One region of the Mesorhizobium sp. AA23 genome, then DNA from elsewhere that is predicted to be linked to it. Evidence: riboswitches for the same ligand, from Rfam matches in the RefSeq annotation. Region 1 holds a riboswitch; the other holds the start of a gene.

The links. A riboswitch is a leader RNA that binds a small molecule or an ion and turns the genes downstream of it on or off. The one in region 1 is predicted to bind S-adenosylmethionine.
Region 2: linked by a shared signal. The riboswitch ahead of A9K66_RS01855 (homoserine O-acetyltransferase) and the one ahead of A9K66_RS09375 (O-succinylhomoserine sulfhydrylase) in region 1 are both predicted to bind S-adenosylmethionine.

The regions. Positions count from the first base shown of each region.
Region 1 covers NZ_LYTP01000009.1:34,006-41,956, forward strand. Annotated here, with positions in the region: gene A9K66_RS09370 (ceramide glucosyltransferase) at 1-1,124, shown strand, start outside; gene A9K66_RS09375 (O-succinylhomoserine sulfhydrylase) at 1,166-2,356, opposite strand; SAM riboswitch at 2,413-2,490, opposite strand; gene A9K66_RS09380 (2'-deoxycytidine 5'-triphosphate deaminase) at 2,626-3,720, shown strand; gene A9K66_RS09385 (ABC transporter substrate-binding protein) at 3,803-4,570, shown strand; gene araD1 (AraD1 family protein) at 4,620-5,612, opposite strand; gene mmsB (multiple monosaccharide ABC transporter permease) at 5,821-7,113, opposite strand; gene mmsA (multiple monosaccharide ABC transporter ATP-binding protein) at 7,110-7,951, opposite strand, start outside.
Region 2 covers NZ_LYTP01000001.1:390,571-398,521, reverse strand. Annotated here, with positions in the region: gene A9K66_RS01880 (DUF1194 domain-containing protein) at 1-485, shown strand, start outside; gene A9K66_RS01875 (glycosyltransferase family A protein) at 529-1,464, opposite strand; gene A9K66_RS01870 (glycosyltransferase) at 1,666-2,655, opposite strand; gene A9K66_RS01865 (Stf0 family sulfotransferase) at 2,771-3,589, opposite strand; gene metW (methionine biosynthesis protein MetW) at 3,538-4,152, opposite strand; gene A9K66_RS01855 (homoserine O-acetyltransferase) at 4,241-5,410, opposite strand; SAM riboswitch at 5,501-5,578, opposite strand; gene hisC (histidinol-phosphate transaminase) at 5,715-6,818, shown strand; gene A9K66_RS01845 (prephenate/arogenate dehydrogenase family protein) at 6,825-7,763, shown strand; gene A9K66_RS01840 (sugar kinase) at 7,760-7,951, opposite strand, start outside.

The sequences.
Region 1 (7,951 bases):
CCTTTGCCTCCTCGGCCCTTCTTTTTTCCAACCTTGCCAGCATCCTGCTCGCGTCGTCGCGGCTGAAGGCTCGTTGCGCCATTCCCGCGCCCTCCGGCGGCCTGTCGCCTGTCTCGATCGTCGTGCCGTCGCGCGGTGTGGAGCCGTTCACGCAGGAGACGCTCGACCGCGCCTTCTCGCTCGATTGGCCGCGCTACGAACTGATCTTCTGCGTCGCGCACGCCGAAGATCCCGTGGTCAAGCTGATCAACGCCGCCATCGCGAGATTTCCGAATGTTCCGGCGCGGCTCCTCGTCGGCGATGACAGGATCAGCGCCAATCCCAAGCTAAACAACTGCATCAAGGGCTGGCAGGCGGCGCGGCACGACTGGGTGATCCTCGCCGATTCCAACGTGCTGATGCCCAAGGACTATGTCCAGCATCTGATGGCGGCCTGGGGGCCGGACACCGGCCTCGTCTGCTCGACGCCGATCGGCTCGCGTCCGAACGGTTTCTGGGCCGAGGTCGAATGCGCCTTCCTCAACACGCTGCAGGCGCGCTGGCAATATGCCGGCGAAGCGCTCGGCCTTGGCTTCGCCCAGGGCAAGAGCATGCTGTGGAACAAGCCGATGCTGGATGCAAATGGCGGCATCCAGGCTTTGGCCGCCGAGATCGCCGAGGACGCGGCGGCGACCAAGCTGGTCAACAGCCTTGGCCTTTGGGTCAATCTCGTGGCCGCGCCCTTCGAGCAGCCGCTCGGCCAGCGCACGCTCGCCGAAATCTGGTCGCGCCAGGCGCGCTGGGCGCGGCTGCGCCGCGTCACCTTCCCATTGTTCTTCGCGCCCGAAATCCTGACCGGTGTGGTCGTGCCGCTGCTTCTGGCGCTGATCGCGGCGGCAAGCGCCGGTGTCAGCCTGCCCACGACCGCGCTCTGCGTGCTGGCGATCGCCTATGTGCCCGAATGCATGCTCGCCTGGTCCAAGGGCTGGCATCTGTCGCCGCGCAGCGTCACCGCGATGATCGTGCGCGACGCGATGCTTCCCGCCATCTGGGCGCGCGGCTGGCTTGGCGGGGCCGTCGAATGGCGTGGCAACGCAATGACCATCCGCAACAGCGGGATGACTGAACTCGAAGAGATTGCTTGAGCCGGCTGCGGCTCAAGCGCCCTCTTTGCCGCCGTGGCGGTTCATTCCTTCGCCGCCTTCAGCGCCTGTTCGATGTCGGCGAGCAGGTCGTCGGTATCCTCCAGCCCGACGGAGAGCCTGAGCGTGCCTGGTCCGATGCCGAGCTCGGCGCGGGCCTCGTCAGTGAGGTTTTTGTGCGTCGTCGTCGCCGGATGCGTGATCAGGCTCTTTGCGTCGCCGAGGTTGTTCGAGATCAGCACGATGTCGAGCGCGTTCTGCAAGGCGAAGGCCGCCTGCTTGCCGCCCTTGACGTCGAGGCAGATCAGCGTCGAGCCGCCCGACATCTGCTTCCTGACGATATCCGCCTGGGGATGGTCGGCCCGGCCCGGATAGATGACGCGGGCGATCTCCGGCCGGCCAGCCAGGAAGTCCGCGATCTTGCCGGCGCTTTCGGTCTGGTGGCGCACGCGCAGCGGGAGCGTCTCGAGGCCTTTCAGCAGCGTCCATGCGTTGAATGGGGACAGGCTCGGGCCGGTGTGCCGGAAATAATCGTGCAGGTTCTCGTCGATCCACTTCTTGTCCGACAGGATGACGCCGCCGAGGCAGCGGCCTTGTCCGTCGATGTGCTTGGTCGCCGAGTAGACCACGATATGGGCGCCGAGCTGCAGCGGCTTCTGCTGCAGCGGCGTGGCAAAGACGTTGTCGACGATCACGCGTGCGCCGATCGAATTTGCTAAAGCGGCGACAGCGGCGATATCGACCACTTCCAACGTCGGGTTGGTCGGACTTTCCAGGAAGAACAGCTTGGTGTTCGGCCTGACCGCTTTTTCCCAATTGGCAATGTCGGTGCCGTCGATCAGCGTTGCCTCGATGCCATAGCGCGGCGCCAGCGTCTCGACTACCCAGCGGCAGGAACCGAACAGGGCTCGCGCCGCAACGATGTGATCGCCGGCCTTGACGCTGCAGAGCAGGGCGGCGGACACGGCGGCCATGCCGGAAGCGGTTGCACGTGCGTCTTCCGCGCCTTCCAGCGCGCACATGCGCTTCTCGAACATATCGACGGTCGGGTTGGCGTAGCGCGAATAGATGAAGCCGGGTTCCTCGCCCTTGAAGCGGGCCTCCGCTGCCTGGGCCGTCTCGTAGACATAGCCCTGGGTGAGATACATCGCCTCGGCGGTCTCGCCGAAGCCGGAACGCAGCGTCCCGCCATGCACGAGTGCCGTCTGAGGTTTCCAGTTACGCGTCTTGGTCATCGCCCTGCTTCCAAACACAAAAAAACCGGCCGCGACGTCGCAACCGGTCCATACGGCCTTGCGGCCCGACGGTCCTTTAGCGACTTGTTTAACGTGGCTGCAAGCCGACCGGCCAAATCACCACGGGATAACGACCCTTTAGACCTCGCCCGCGCTTGCGTCAATTGCCGGCTTGATTAAGAGGGTTGTACCAGGCAGCCTCCGCAAAAGTGTCCCGCGGTTTTGCGACAGGAAACTGCGACGACAATGACTTCGCCCGGAGCCAGACATTGCGGCAGACAGGCATTCTTCCGGATCAGGACATCGCGGCGCTCTTCCAGTCGGGCGCGCTGAAGTCGCCGCGCGCGCTCGACACCAACCAGATCCAGCCGGCCAGCCTCGATCTCAGACTTAGCGACAAGGCCTTTCGCGTGCGGGCTTCCTTTCTGCCCGGTCCCGATCATCTGGTGGCCGACAAGCTGGACCGGCTGAAGCTGCATGAGATCAACCTTGCCGAGGGCGCGGTGCTGGAGACGGGCTGCGTCTACATCGTGCCGCTGCAGGAAAGCCTGGCGCTGCCGGCGGAAGTCTCGGCTTCGGCCAACCCGAAGAGCTCGACCGGACGGCTCGACATTTTCACGCGTGTCATGACCGACCGCGGCCATGAGTTCGATAAGATCGCCGCCGGCTATCATGGCCCGCTCTATCTCGAGGTCAGCCCGCGCACCTTCCCGATCGTCGTGCGCGCCGGCTCGCGCCTGTCGCAGATCCGCTTCCGCACCGGCAATGCCGTGCTGTCGGAGAATGAGTTGCGTGACCTCCATCACGCCGAGATGCTGGTTGCGACCGAGCCGCCCAACATCTCCGGCGGCGGCATTGCGCTCTCTATCGATCTCGACGGCGACAAGGACGGCCTGGTCGGCTATCGCGGCAAGCACCACACCGGCCTCGTCGACGTCGACAAGCGCGCCGCTCAGGATGTGGTCGACTTCTGGGAACCGCTCTACAAGAGCGGGGCCGGCGAGCTCGTGCTCGACCCGGACGAGTTCTACATCCTGGTCTCTCGCGAAGCCGTGCACGTGCCGCCGCTCTATGCCGCCGAGATGACGCCTTTCGATCCGCTGGTCGGCGAGTTCCGCGTCCACTATGCCGGCTTTTTCGACCCGGGCTTCGGCCATTCCGCCGCCGGCGGCAGCGGCAGCCGCGCGGTGCTTGAAGTGCGCAGCCACGAGGTGCCGTTCATCCTCGACCACGGCCAGATCGTAGGCCGCCTCGTCTACGAGCATATGCTGAAGCGGCCGCAGGCGCTCTATGGCAGCGAGCTGGGTTCCAACTATCAGGCGCAGGGGCTGAAGCTCTCCAAGCATTTTCGCGCCGCGCGCTGATCGCCAGGCTGTGCTTGCCCGGCCTCGCGCGCCGTGCTTGGCTGCGTCTGAGCATGTAGCACCTGAACCCAAGGGGATGAAAATGCAGATATCCAGATGGATCCTGTCGGCTGCGGCCGCCGCCATGCTGGCGCTCGGCGTCGGTTCGGTAGACGCGGCCGAAAAGATCAAGATCGGCACCGAGGGCGCCTATCCGCCCTTCAACACCATCACGCCGGACGGCAAGGTGGAAGGCTTCGACATCGACATCGCCAATGCGCTCTGCGCGCAGATGAAGATCGAATGCGAGATCGTCACCCAGGATTGGGATGGCATCATTCCGGCCCTGCAGGCCAAGAAATTCGACGCCATCATCGCCTCGATGAGCATCACCGAGGAACGCAAGAAGCAGGTCGCCTTTACCCACAAATACTACACCACGCCGCTTGCGCTGGTCGCCCTGAAGGACGCCGATATCGCCTCGACCGAGCCGGCCTCGCTTGCCGGCAAGACGGTCGGTGCCCAGGCCTCGACCACCCAGGCCAACTACGCCCAGGACGTCTACGCCAAGGCCGGCGCCGAGGCGAAGCTCTACCCGACCCAGGAAGAGGCGGTCACCGATCTGCTCAACGGCCGGCTCGACGCCGTCATCTCGGACAAGTTCGTGCTGGTCGACTGGATGAAGAAGGCGAGCGACGGCTGCTGCAAGCTGGTGGGCGACGTCAAGGGCACCGAGACCGAGGCCGGCATCGCCGTGCGCCTGGAGGACGCCGCCCTGCGCGACCGCCTCAACGCGGCAATCGACGCCATTGTTGCCGACGGCACCTACAAGAAGATCCAATCGAAGTATTTCGATTTCGATATTTATTGAGGTTGAAGCTGCCAATCTCCCCCCTCGTGGGGGAGATCACGCTCTAACCTCACAGCGCCTTCACCGCCACCTTCACTGGCTTCTCGATCTCGAGCGGGTTGCGCAGCGGCAGGCCGAAATCCTTCGCCTCGATCTCGAACGTGTCGCCTTCCTCGGTCCTGACGCCGTCTGCGAACGAGAGTGTGGCGGTGCCGAACATGTGCACATGCACGTCGCCCGGCTGGCGGAAGGCTGAATATTTGAAATGGTGATGCTCGAGATTGGCGATGGTGTGCGACATGTTCGCCTCGCCGGACAGGAACGGCTTTTCCCAAAGCACTTTGCCGTCGCGCCAGATTCGTGAAGAGCCCCTTATGTCGGCGGGCAGCTCGCCGATCAGGATTTCCGGTCCGAACGAGGCGTTGCGCAGCTTGGAATGGGCGAGGAACAGGTAGTTCACGCGCTCGGTCACATGGTCGGAAAACTCGTTGGACAGCGTGAAGCCGACGCGGAACGGCGCGCCGTCGTCGCCGATGACATAGATGCCGGCGATCTCCGGCTCCTCGCCGGCGTCTTGCGCGAAGGCCGGCGACATCAGCGCGGCACCGGGCGCCACCGCCATGGTGCCGTTGCCCTTGTAGAACCATTCCGGCTGCACGCCGATCTCGCCCTTGGCCGGCTTGCCGCCCTCCAGCCCCATGCGGAACATCTTCATGGAATCGGTGAGCTGCTGCTCCTCGCCGTCGCTGAGCTTCTTGTGCATGGAATCGCGTGTCGCGGCGGAGCCGAGATGTGTAAGCCCGGTGCCGGTAAGGTGGAGATGCGCGGGGTCGGGATGGTTGATCGGCGACACCAGGCGTCCCTTCTTGTAGACGGCGTCGAGGTCGACCGTCTCGCCATAGCCCTTGCGCTCGATCAGCGCCTCGAGCCCGGTGCCGGTGCGGGCTGCCTCCATCGCCAGCGAATAGACGCTGCGCGCGCCGTTGATGATCCGGGTCTTGCCGCCGCTGCGGGCAACGACGCGGATCGTCTCGGCGTCATCGAGGATCTGGGAAATCAGCATGATGAACCCTCTCTCTTTTGCCTTGGCCCGGCTGCCGATTGGCAAGCCCTGACCGGCGCGGCCCGGAACCGATCCGCGCCACGGTTGAAACTCTTCGTCCGGATTGCACTCGCGAGCCTGGTCCTTCCAGGACTTCTTCGCGCCGACGGGTTGCCGGCAGCTTCGCGATCTAGAACCCGTATGCCTCCTTAGTCCTTGCCTCCGGCCTCTACGCCTTGTTCTTGTTGTAGACGTCGAAGATGACGGCACCGAGCAGCACCAGGCCTTTGACCACCTGCTGCCAGTCGACATTGACGCCCATGATCGACATGCCGTTGTTCATCACGCCCATGATGAAGCCGCCGACCACGGCGCCGATGACCTGTCCGACACCGCCCATCGCCGAGGCGCCCCCGATGAAGACCGCGGCGATCACGTCGAGCTCGCTGCCCAGACCGGCGGCCGGGACGGCCTGGCCGAGGCGAGCGGCGATGATCAGGCCGCCGAGCGCCGACAGCACGCCCATGTTGATGAAGACGAGCAGCGTCAGCCTTTCGGTGTTGATGCCCGACAGCTGCGCCGCCTTGGCGTTGCCGCCCATCGCATAGATGCGGCGGCCGATGGTCATGCGCTTGGTGACGAAGACGAACAGCGAGATCAGCACGCCCATCACCAGAAGCACCACCGGCAGGCCCCTGTAGCTGGCGAACTGGAAGACCAGGAACAGCGCCAGCGCGCTGCCGACCAGCGTCTTGACGACGAACAGCGGGAAGGGCTCGGCCTCATAGCCATGCCGTTCGCGCTTACGCCGTGTTCTGAAGCCGAAATAGGCATAGGCGAGCACCGCGACCAGACCGAGCACGATCGTCGTCATGTGCAGCGTAAGGCCGCTGCCGACGATGGTCTTGCCGGCGGCATTCACCGTCGGCGGAATGAGCGTCAGCGGGCCGATGACGTCGGGGATGAAGCCGGAGCTCAACGCCTTGAAGCTGTCGGGAAGCGGACCTACCGAGGAGCCGCCGCCAAGCAGTGCCTGGCAGATGCCGCGGAAGATCAGCATGCCCGCCAGCGTCACGATGAAGCTCGGTATTCGGTGATAGGCGATCCAATAGCCTTGCGCCGCGCCGATAAGCGCACCGACGATCAGGCAAACGATCGAGACCACCAGTGGATTGCTGAATATACCGAGCGGCCAGATGACCATCATCATTGCGGCAAGCGCGCCGATGAAGCCGGCGACCGATCCCACGCTGAGGTCGATATAGCCGGCGACGATCACCAGCAGCATGCCAAGCGCCATCACGATGATGAACGAGTTCTGCTGCACCAGGTTGCTGAGGTTGACCGGTTTGAACAGCGTGCCGGACGTCGTGTACTGGAAGAACAGCATGATGACGATCAGCGCGATGATCAGTCCGTATTCGCGCAGGTTCGTCGTCAGCGCCGAAACGGCGACACGCGGACCATGCTTGACGTCTTCGGCGACGCCGCTCTGCGGCGCGGGAGCGCTTTCTGTGCTCATGAGGCTTTTTTTCCTTCTCCCCGAACGATGGCGCGCATGATCTTTTCCTGGCTGGCGTCGCTTGCCGCCATTTCGCCGACGATACGCCCTTCGTTCATGACATAGATGCGGTCGGTGATGCCGAGCAATTCAGGCATTTCCGACGAGATGACGACGATTGCCTTTCCCTCTGCGGCGAGGCGGGCGATGATCGTGTAGATTTCGTACTTGGCGCCGACGTCAATGCCGCGCGTCGGTTCGTCGAGGATCAGCACTTCCGGGTCGGCGAACAGCCATTTCGACAGCACCACCTTCTGCTGGTTGCCGCCCGAAAGATTGCCGGTCAACTGATAGACGCTGGATGCGCGGATGTTGGTCTTCTTGCGATAGTCGTTGGCGACGCTCATCTCGCGCATGTCGTCGATGACGCCGCGGCTGGAGACGCCTCCCAAATTGGCCAGCGTCACGTTGTGCTTGATGTGGTCGATAAGGTTGAGGCCAAAGGTCTTGCGGTCCTCGGTGACATAGGCGATCCGGTTCTCCACCGCCTTGCTCACCGTCGAAAGATCGAGAGGCTTACCCCTGAGCAGGACCTCGCCGCTGATATGCCGGCCATAGGAACGGCCGAACAGGCTCATCGCGAATTCGGTGCGGCCGGCGCCCATCAGCCCGGCAATGCCGACCACCTCGCCCTTGCGCACATTGAGGTTGACGTTCTTGATCACCTGCCGCTCGGCGTGGATCGGATGGTACACCGACCAGTTCTTCACTTCGAAAATAACCTCGCCGATCTGCGGCTCGCGCGGCGGGTAGCGGTCGTCGAGCGAGCGGCCGACCATCGAAGTGATGATCCGGTCCT
Region 2 (7,951 bases), on a different contig from region 1:
TCGCCGACACCATCGCGGGTCGTCCGTTCCGGAGCTTTCGCGGCACGTCGATTTCAGGCGCTCTCGGATTCGGCGCCGGACTTCTGGAGAAAAACAGCTACTCGGCGCCGCGCCGGGTCATCGACATATCGGGGGACGGGCCCAACAATGCCGGGCTGCCCGTCGCGATGATCCGTGATGCGGCTTTGGCCAAAGGCATCGTGGTCAACGGCCTGCCGATCCTGATCAGTCCGTCGCCGAGCGTCATTCGTCTCGACCGCTACTATGCCGATTGCGTCACCGGCGGCCCCGGTTCGTTCGTGTTGCCGATCTATGCGGCGTCGGAATTCTCGACGGCTATCCGCCGCAAGCTGATCCAGGAGGTGAGCGGGATCGGCGACGCCGGAAGCATCCGCGTCGACGCGGAGGCGCCGACCGAATGCCTGCTTGGCGAACGGCTGCGGCAGCGGTTTTCCGATCCGTATTTTCCGGAGCTGGATCGGTGAGGTCCCAATTTGCACTGTTTCGGCCAGAGCGCCGCGCTGTGCCTCAGGCCGCTCTGGCGCCGTATTTGGCGCGGAACTCGTCATAGCAATCGCGGCGCCAGCGCCGGCCGACGACATAGCCGCGCAGCAGTTCGGTCGGCGAGTAGCCGAGCGCCTTTGACGACCGGTTGGCGAGATAGCCCGAAAAGGCCTGTGGCAGCCTCCCCTTCAATATGTCGGCGATGATCTGCCGCGCGATCATATAGGGCGGCACGTCGGGATAGCGGTCGGCAATATAAGGATGTTTGCCGATCAGGTTGGCGTAGGCCTCGACATAGCCGTCGCGCCGGCCGGAGATCGAATTTTCCGAATTGTATTTCTTCCAGTCTATATCATCCGACAGCAAGGCGCCGCTGCGGTTGGCAAAACGCAGCAGCAATTCGCGGTCCTGCATGCGCGTGATATCGCTGTCAAAGCCGCCGATCGCAAGCAGCGATTCGTGCCGGGCGGTGATCGCCGAGCCGGCGATGAAGATCGTCTGCGAGACCAGGGCGCGCTGCAGCCTGCTCTTGTCGAGCAAGGCCTGACGATTGATGCATTTGGTGCTGCGGCCGCCCTTGACCGAGATGAAGGAACTGATCAGCACTTCGAGCGAGGGGTTCCTGTCGAAGTGCGACAGCGTCCGGTCGAGGCGGTCCGGCAGATAGACATCGTCCGAATCGAGAAAGGTCACGATCGGGGCCCGCGCGCGCTCGATGCCCGCGTTGCGCGCGGCATTGGCGCCGCGCCATTTCGCGCCGACATAGATCAGTCTGGGATCGCGAATCTCGGCCAGCGCCAAGGCCGTTCCGTCCGTCGAACCGTCGTCGATAACAATGTGCTCGAAGCGGGTAAGTGTCTGGGCAAGAACACTTTCCACCGCGCGCACGACCTGGCTTCGCCGGTTGTGCGTCGGCGTGATCACGGTGATCAGCGGAGCTGGGTCGGAGGCAGTCGGCATCTAACTTTCGTTATGGGCAGATAAACGATGACCGTAAGATACTCGCACAACCTGCCTCCATGTCCGCCCCCGGATGGATTCGGCAAACGCTACAGAAAAGAGCCGCCTATGTCACCTGAGGTGTCGCATCGGGGTCAAGTTCAGAGCGTGTTTCCTCAAAGTCATGCGGTTTGAAAGCAACACTTCGCGGCGGTTTATCCTTCAACTATGCCCGACATAGTCAGGCACGGTTTCGATTTCGTCGCTTACGAGACCGGCAGCGAGGCTGAAATGACCAAGAAATGCCAGGGTATAAAAAGCCAGGCCTACCACCAGTGAAAACGGAATCTGCCAAAGAGGCATACCCGTTTGCGGCGCGTGGCTGAGCACGCGTCGCGTCGTGCGCCACGACATGGTCCACCAGCGACTGAACGACTTGACGATGCGCTGGCTGCGACTGGGGGCATGAAGCGCGACGAACTTGCGGTCGGCGTCCCTGCCGGTCACCAACGCGCGCCAATAGAAGAACCGCCAGCCTCGCGGAGAGTAGTGGTAGACGCGCGCATCAACGTTGACGATCTTGTGGCCCTCGCGCCGAAGCTGGTGCATCAGCAGCGTGCAGGACACCTTGAAGCCGTTATGTGCCGGGAAAGGGTGGCTGACGATCCAATGGCGCCGGAAGGCGACATTGTTGGCATTGATCGCCCGCTTCGAGGCGAATCTTTCGTCTCCACGGGCCATCGGGAAGAACCAGATCAAGGCGAAGGTTCTCGAGAAGAAGTCGTCATAGGACAGATAGGTATGGCCGTTCACGCAGACGGTTTGCGGCTGTTGAAACGGCTGCAGCAGATTTGAAAGCCAACCTGGCTGAGGGACCGTGTCCGAATCCAGGAAAACGACGATGTCTCCTTCGGTCAAAAGCACGCCGTTGTTCTTGAGTTCGTAATACCGACCGTCGGGGCAAGCTGTGATTGTCAGGTCGGCAACCTGCATCAATTCAGGCGCTTCAGCTTCAATGCTCGCTTGCAGCAAGCTGCCGTCCGAATCGGGCCCGCCATGCGACACGACAACTTTTGGCTTTGTAAAACCGCTAGCGGAAACAGCCGCGATTTCGCGCGCCAGTGACTTCAGCCCCAGGCCGATCTCGTTCCAGTCGATGGATTTGGCGTTCTCCATCTCCATGACGATCGAATAGATCGGGTGTTCAGCCATAGATAATCACCACCAGTTTTGCCGGTACAGTCGCTATAGCCCTGCGGGGTATGCCGTCAAACGATTCTCGGTGCCATTCTATTTGCAAGTTTGCGCTTCAATCGCATGATTCTTTCTAGATCTTCAGGAACCCGCGCTTTTTTCTGTGCGGGAAGCTAGACGGGTCGGCATATTCAGACAGGAAACGTTTTCTCCATTCGTCATTGGTCGCGTCGCGCTGGATTTCGAGACCTGATCCGAGATTCGTTCCCCAGACAGGCTCGACCCCGGCCAACTGGGCAATTTTCTCGAGGCTTCCTCTCGGGTTTTGCTGGACCTGCTCGTAAGTTAGCGCAAGAAAGGACAGCCCGTTTTTCGCGAACCACCCGTCCCAGGCCAGATTTTCCATCAGAATCTTTTCGAGCGATTCGGCGATAGCCTCGCCGTCATAGCGTGGGGATGCGCGATTGACCTCGCTAGAGCGGAATCTGCGGGTTTGGCGCGCACGCGCCCATGAGATCGCCTGACCCAGCAAATCGCTGCGCGTCAGGCGCACATAGTGAAGGTTGGGAAGACTGGCGGGGAGGTTCACCTTCTTGGCAACTTGAGCGAATTGACTCGCAAAAAGCTTGATCGCGTAGATTCCGGAAGAGGACCGTCCTTCCGTCAGCGCCCTCAGAAGCTGCCCTCTGGCATCGCGCGGATAGCCTGGCTGTTCGAGCAGCCGGCGCCCGCCAAACCACTCCAGTGGATTGCCCAGCCCGGCGGAAGCCATCAGTCCTGCAAGATGATTGCTGCCGGTACGCGGCGAAGTGCACACAAGAATCCCTGTGCTTATCTCCGACAGAATTTCCGACGGGATTTGAACCACGGCCGGCCGGCGTCGAAAGAGATCGAGCGAGATCATCGTTTCAGCAAGAACACCGCCTGCTGGCCGAAGAAGTTCCAGAACCACCAGGGCATCGACAGGCCGATCTTCTGGCCGTTGGCGTCGAGCGCGGTCGCCTTCTCGACCGTCGCGCCGAGCTCTTCGCACAGATTGACGAAGTCGCGAATGGTGCAGAAGTGGATGTTCGGCGTGTCGTACCAGGAATAGGGCAGGTCCTTGGTGACCGGCATCCTGCCCTTGATCAGCAGCGAGAAGCGCACGCGCCAATGGCCGAAATTGGGGAAGGAGACGATCGCGCGGTTGCCGATCCGAAGCAGCTCGTCGAGCACAAGTTTCGGGTTGCGGGTCGCCTGCAGCGTTTGCGACAGGACGACGAAATCAAAACCTTTGTCGGGGTAGAATTCGAGGTCCTTGTCGGCATCGCCCTGGACGACGGAAAGGCCGCGCGCCACGCATTCGTTGACGCCGCGCTGTGACAGCTCCAGGCCGCGGCCATCAACCTGCTTGGTCGCCTGCAGAACCTCCAGAAGCACGCCATCGCCGGAGCCGACATCGAGCACGCGCGAATGCGGCGGGATGAGATCGGTGACGACTTCGAGGTCGACGCGCTGAGCGCGATTAACGCTCATGGGCACACCTCCGGCCTTTGAGCATTTGCAGCCAATGGGAATCTCGGCGTCTCAGAAGTGCGGCCAGGACACAGAGATCGCGCGCCACTCATAGGCTGAGCCCCCTTGCGCGCGCGGCCGAGGCTATGAAGCCGTTGATGGCCGCGAACAATTCCGGTTCGTCGAGCAGGAAAGCGTCATGGCCGCGATCGGTCTCGATCTCGACGAAGGAGACGGACGCGCCGGCGGCGTTCAGCGCATGCACGATCGAGCGGCTTTCCTCGGTCGGGAACAGCCAGTCGCTTGTGAACGACACGAGGCAGAAGCGTGTCTTGGTGCCGGCGAAGGCATCCGCCAGCCGTCCGCCGTGGTCGGCGGCGAGGTCGAAATAGTCCATAGCGCGGGTCAGATAGAGGTAGGAGTTGGCGTCGAAGCGGTCGACGAAGGTCATGCCCTGATGGCGCAGATAGCTTTCGATCTGGAAATCGGCGTCGAAGCCGAAGGTCAGCGCCTCGCGATCCTGCAGGTTGCGGCCGAACTTGCGGTGCAGCGCTGCTTCCGAGAGGTAAGTGATGTGCGCGGCCATGCGCGCCACGGCGAGGCCCTTTTCCGGCCGCCTGCCGAAATCGAGATATTTGCCGCCGTGCCAGTCCGGATCGGCCATGACAGCCTGCCGCCCGACCTCGTGGAAGGCGATGTTCTGCGAGGAATGGCGGGCGCCGGTGGCGATCGGCAACGCGGAGAAGACGCGTTCCGGGTAGCTTGCGGCCCATTGCAGCACTTGCATGCCGCCCATCGAGCCGCCGAGCACGCAGAACAGCTTCTCGATGCCGAAATGATCGACCAGCATCAGCTGCGCCCGCACCATGTCGCGGATGGTGATGATCGGCAGGTCGAGCCCATAGGGCCTGCCTGTCGCCGGATCGGTCGAGGCCGGGCCGGTGGAGCCGAGGCAGCCGCCGATGACGTTGGCGCAAATGACAAAAAAGCGGCTGGTGTCGATGATCCTGCCGGGGCCGATCAGCACCTCCCACCAGCCCGGCTTGCCGGTCACGGGATTGGTGCTGGCGACATGCTGGTCGCCGGTCAGCGCGTGGCAGACGAGGATGGCGTTGGAGCGGGCGTCGTTGAGGGCGCCGTAGGTCTGGTAAGCGACCTGGAACGGCGACAGCACGGTGCCCGCATCGAGTTTTAGCGGCTTGTCGGGACCGAACTGCATCACCGGGCTCGACGGTTGGTCGGCCTCGTGGTTGGTCCTTGGAGCGCGCTGAGCGGCCATTGCATTCCCCATCCAGTCGCATCGATCTCGCGATACGGCGTCCGGCCGGCAACGGACAACAAAAAACCGGCCTGCCTTCGCAAAGCCGGTTACAGGTTGCAAACGGCCCTTTAGCGAATTGTTTAACGTGGCTGCAAGCCGACCGGCCAAATCACCACGGGAGATCCGGCTGTTCTTCTAGGGCCAGCGCCGCGCTTCGTCAACGGTCTGCCTACGCGCGAGCGCGCCGGCCCCTCGACATTCGGGGCCACCGCCTGTATTTCCGCTGCGGCCTCGAACCAGGGCCTCTCGACGGATTTGTGACATGAAGCAGGATCAGCCACGTCCGACGCCCCGCGCGGGCATCATGGACATCGAGGCCTATGTGCCGGGAAAAAGCACCGCGCCGGCCGGCGTGACGAAGGTCTACAAGCTGTCGTCCAATGAAAATCCGCTCGGGCCCTCGCCGAAGGCGATCGAGGCCGCCCGGGAGGTGGCTGCCAAACTGGACGTTTATCCCGACGGCTCCGCCCGCCGGCTGCGCGAGGCGATCGCCGATGTGCACGGCCTCAATCCGGCAAACATCGTCTGCTCCAATGGCTCCGACGAGATCCTGGGGCTGCTGGCGCAGACCTATCTCGCGCCGGGAGACGAGGCCGTGTTCACCGAGCACGCCTTCATGGTTTACAAGATCTATATTCAAGCCGCCGGCGCCAAGCCGGTGGCGGTCAAGGAGACGGACGAGCGCGCCGACATCGACGCGATCCTCGCTGCGGTGACGCCGGCGACCCGGATCGTGTTCCTCGCCAACCCCAACAATCCGACCGGCACTTACGTGCCGTTCCAGGAGGTGCGCCGGCTGCATGCCGGACTGCCCAAGAGCGTGCTCCTGGTGCTCGACGCGGCCTATGCCGAATATGTGCGGCGCAACGACTATGAAGCCGGCATCGAGCTGGCCGGGAGCTCGGAGAACGTGGTCATGACCCGCACCTTCTCCAAGCTCGGCCTCGGCGGCGCACGCATCGGCTGGATGTACGGACCGGCGCATATCGTCGATGCCATCAACCGGGTGCGCGGGCCCTTCAACGTCAATGCGACCGCGATCGAGGCCGGCATCGCGGCCATCCGCGACCGCGCCCATGTCGAGCGCAGCGTGGCGCATAACGAGAAGTGGCTTGCCTGGGTCAGCGAGGAGCTGACCGGGCTCGGGCTGCGCGTGACGCCCAGCGTCGGCAATTTCGTGCTGATCCACTTCCCCGACAACAAAAAGCATTCGGCAGCGGCCGCGGACGACTATCTCAGCGCGCGCGGCTACATCCTGCGGCGCGTCACCGGCTACGGCTTTCCCAACGCGCTGCGCATGAGCATCGGCATCGAGGAGGCCAATCGCGGCGTCGTCGAGGCGCTCAAGACATTTCTGAAAAGCTGAAGCACCATGACAGCAACGATGTTCGGAAGAATAGCGCTGGTCGGCATCGGCCTGATTGGTTCGTCGCTCGCCCGCGTCATCCGCCGTGAAGGCCTGGCGCGCCATATCGCTATCGCGACGCGCAACCAATCGACGCTCAAGCGCGCCGAGGAACTGGGTCTCGGCGATTCCTACACGGCCGAGGCCGAAGACGCGGTGCGCGACGCGGATCTCGTCATCGTCTCGGTTCCGGTCGGCTCGTCCGGCGAGGTCGCGGCCGAGATCGCGCCGGCGCTGAAGAAAGGCGCGATCCTCACCGATGTCGGCTCGACCAAAGCTTCGGTGATCGCGCAAATGCAGCCGCATGTGCCGGAGGGTGTGCATTTCATCCCCGGTCACCCGCTGGCGGGCACGGAAAAGTCCGGGCCGGATGCCGGCTTCGCCGATCTCTTCGACAACCGCTGGTGCATCTTCACGCCGCTGCCGGGCACGGATCCGGAGGCGCTGGAAAAGCTCTCCGAATTCTGGCGGCGCTGCGGCTCCAACATCGACACGATGGACCCGCAGCATCACGACATGACCTTGGCCATCGTCTCGCATCTGCCGCATATCATCGCCTACAACATCGTCGGCACCGCCGACGACCTGGAATCGGTGACCAAGACGGAAGTCATCAAATACTCCGCTTCCGGTTTTCGCGACTTTACCCGACTGGCCGCTTCCGACCCGACCATGTGGCGGGACGTGTGCCTGCACAACAAGGACGCGATCCTGGAAATGCTGGCGCGCTTCTCGGAGGATCTGGCCTCGTTGCAGCGAGCGATCCGCTGGGGCGACGGCGAAAAGCTGTTCGACCTGTTCACCCGCACGCGCGCCATCCGCCGCTCGATCATTGAGGCCGGCCAGGATATCGATGTGCCGGATTTCGGCCGTCAGGCCGTGGAGCACCCGGGGGCCAAGCCCTAGGCCTTCTGCTCGATCTGTCCCGATGCGGGCCAGTGCGCCGCCATCATGGCCATTGTCTCGGCTCTGTCCGGAGCGCCGAGCCGGCCGCCGAAGCGCAGGCATTTAAGCGCGGCGGCGGCGCTGGCAAAGCGCAGCGCCTGCTCGGGCGGCATGGCTTCGGCAAGGCCGACGGCGAAGGCGCCGTGGAA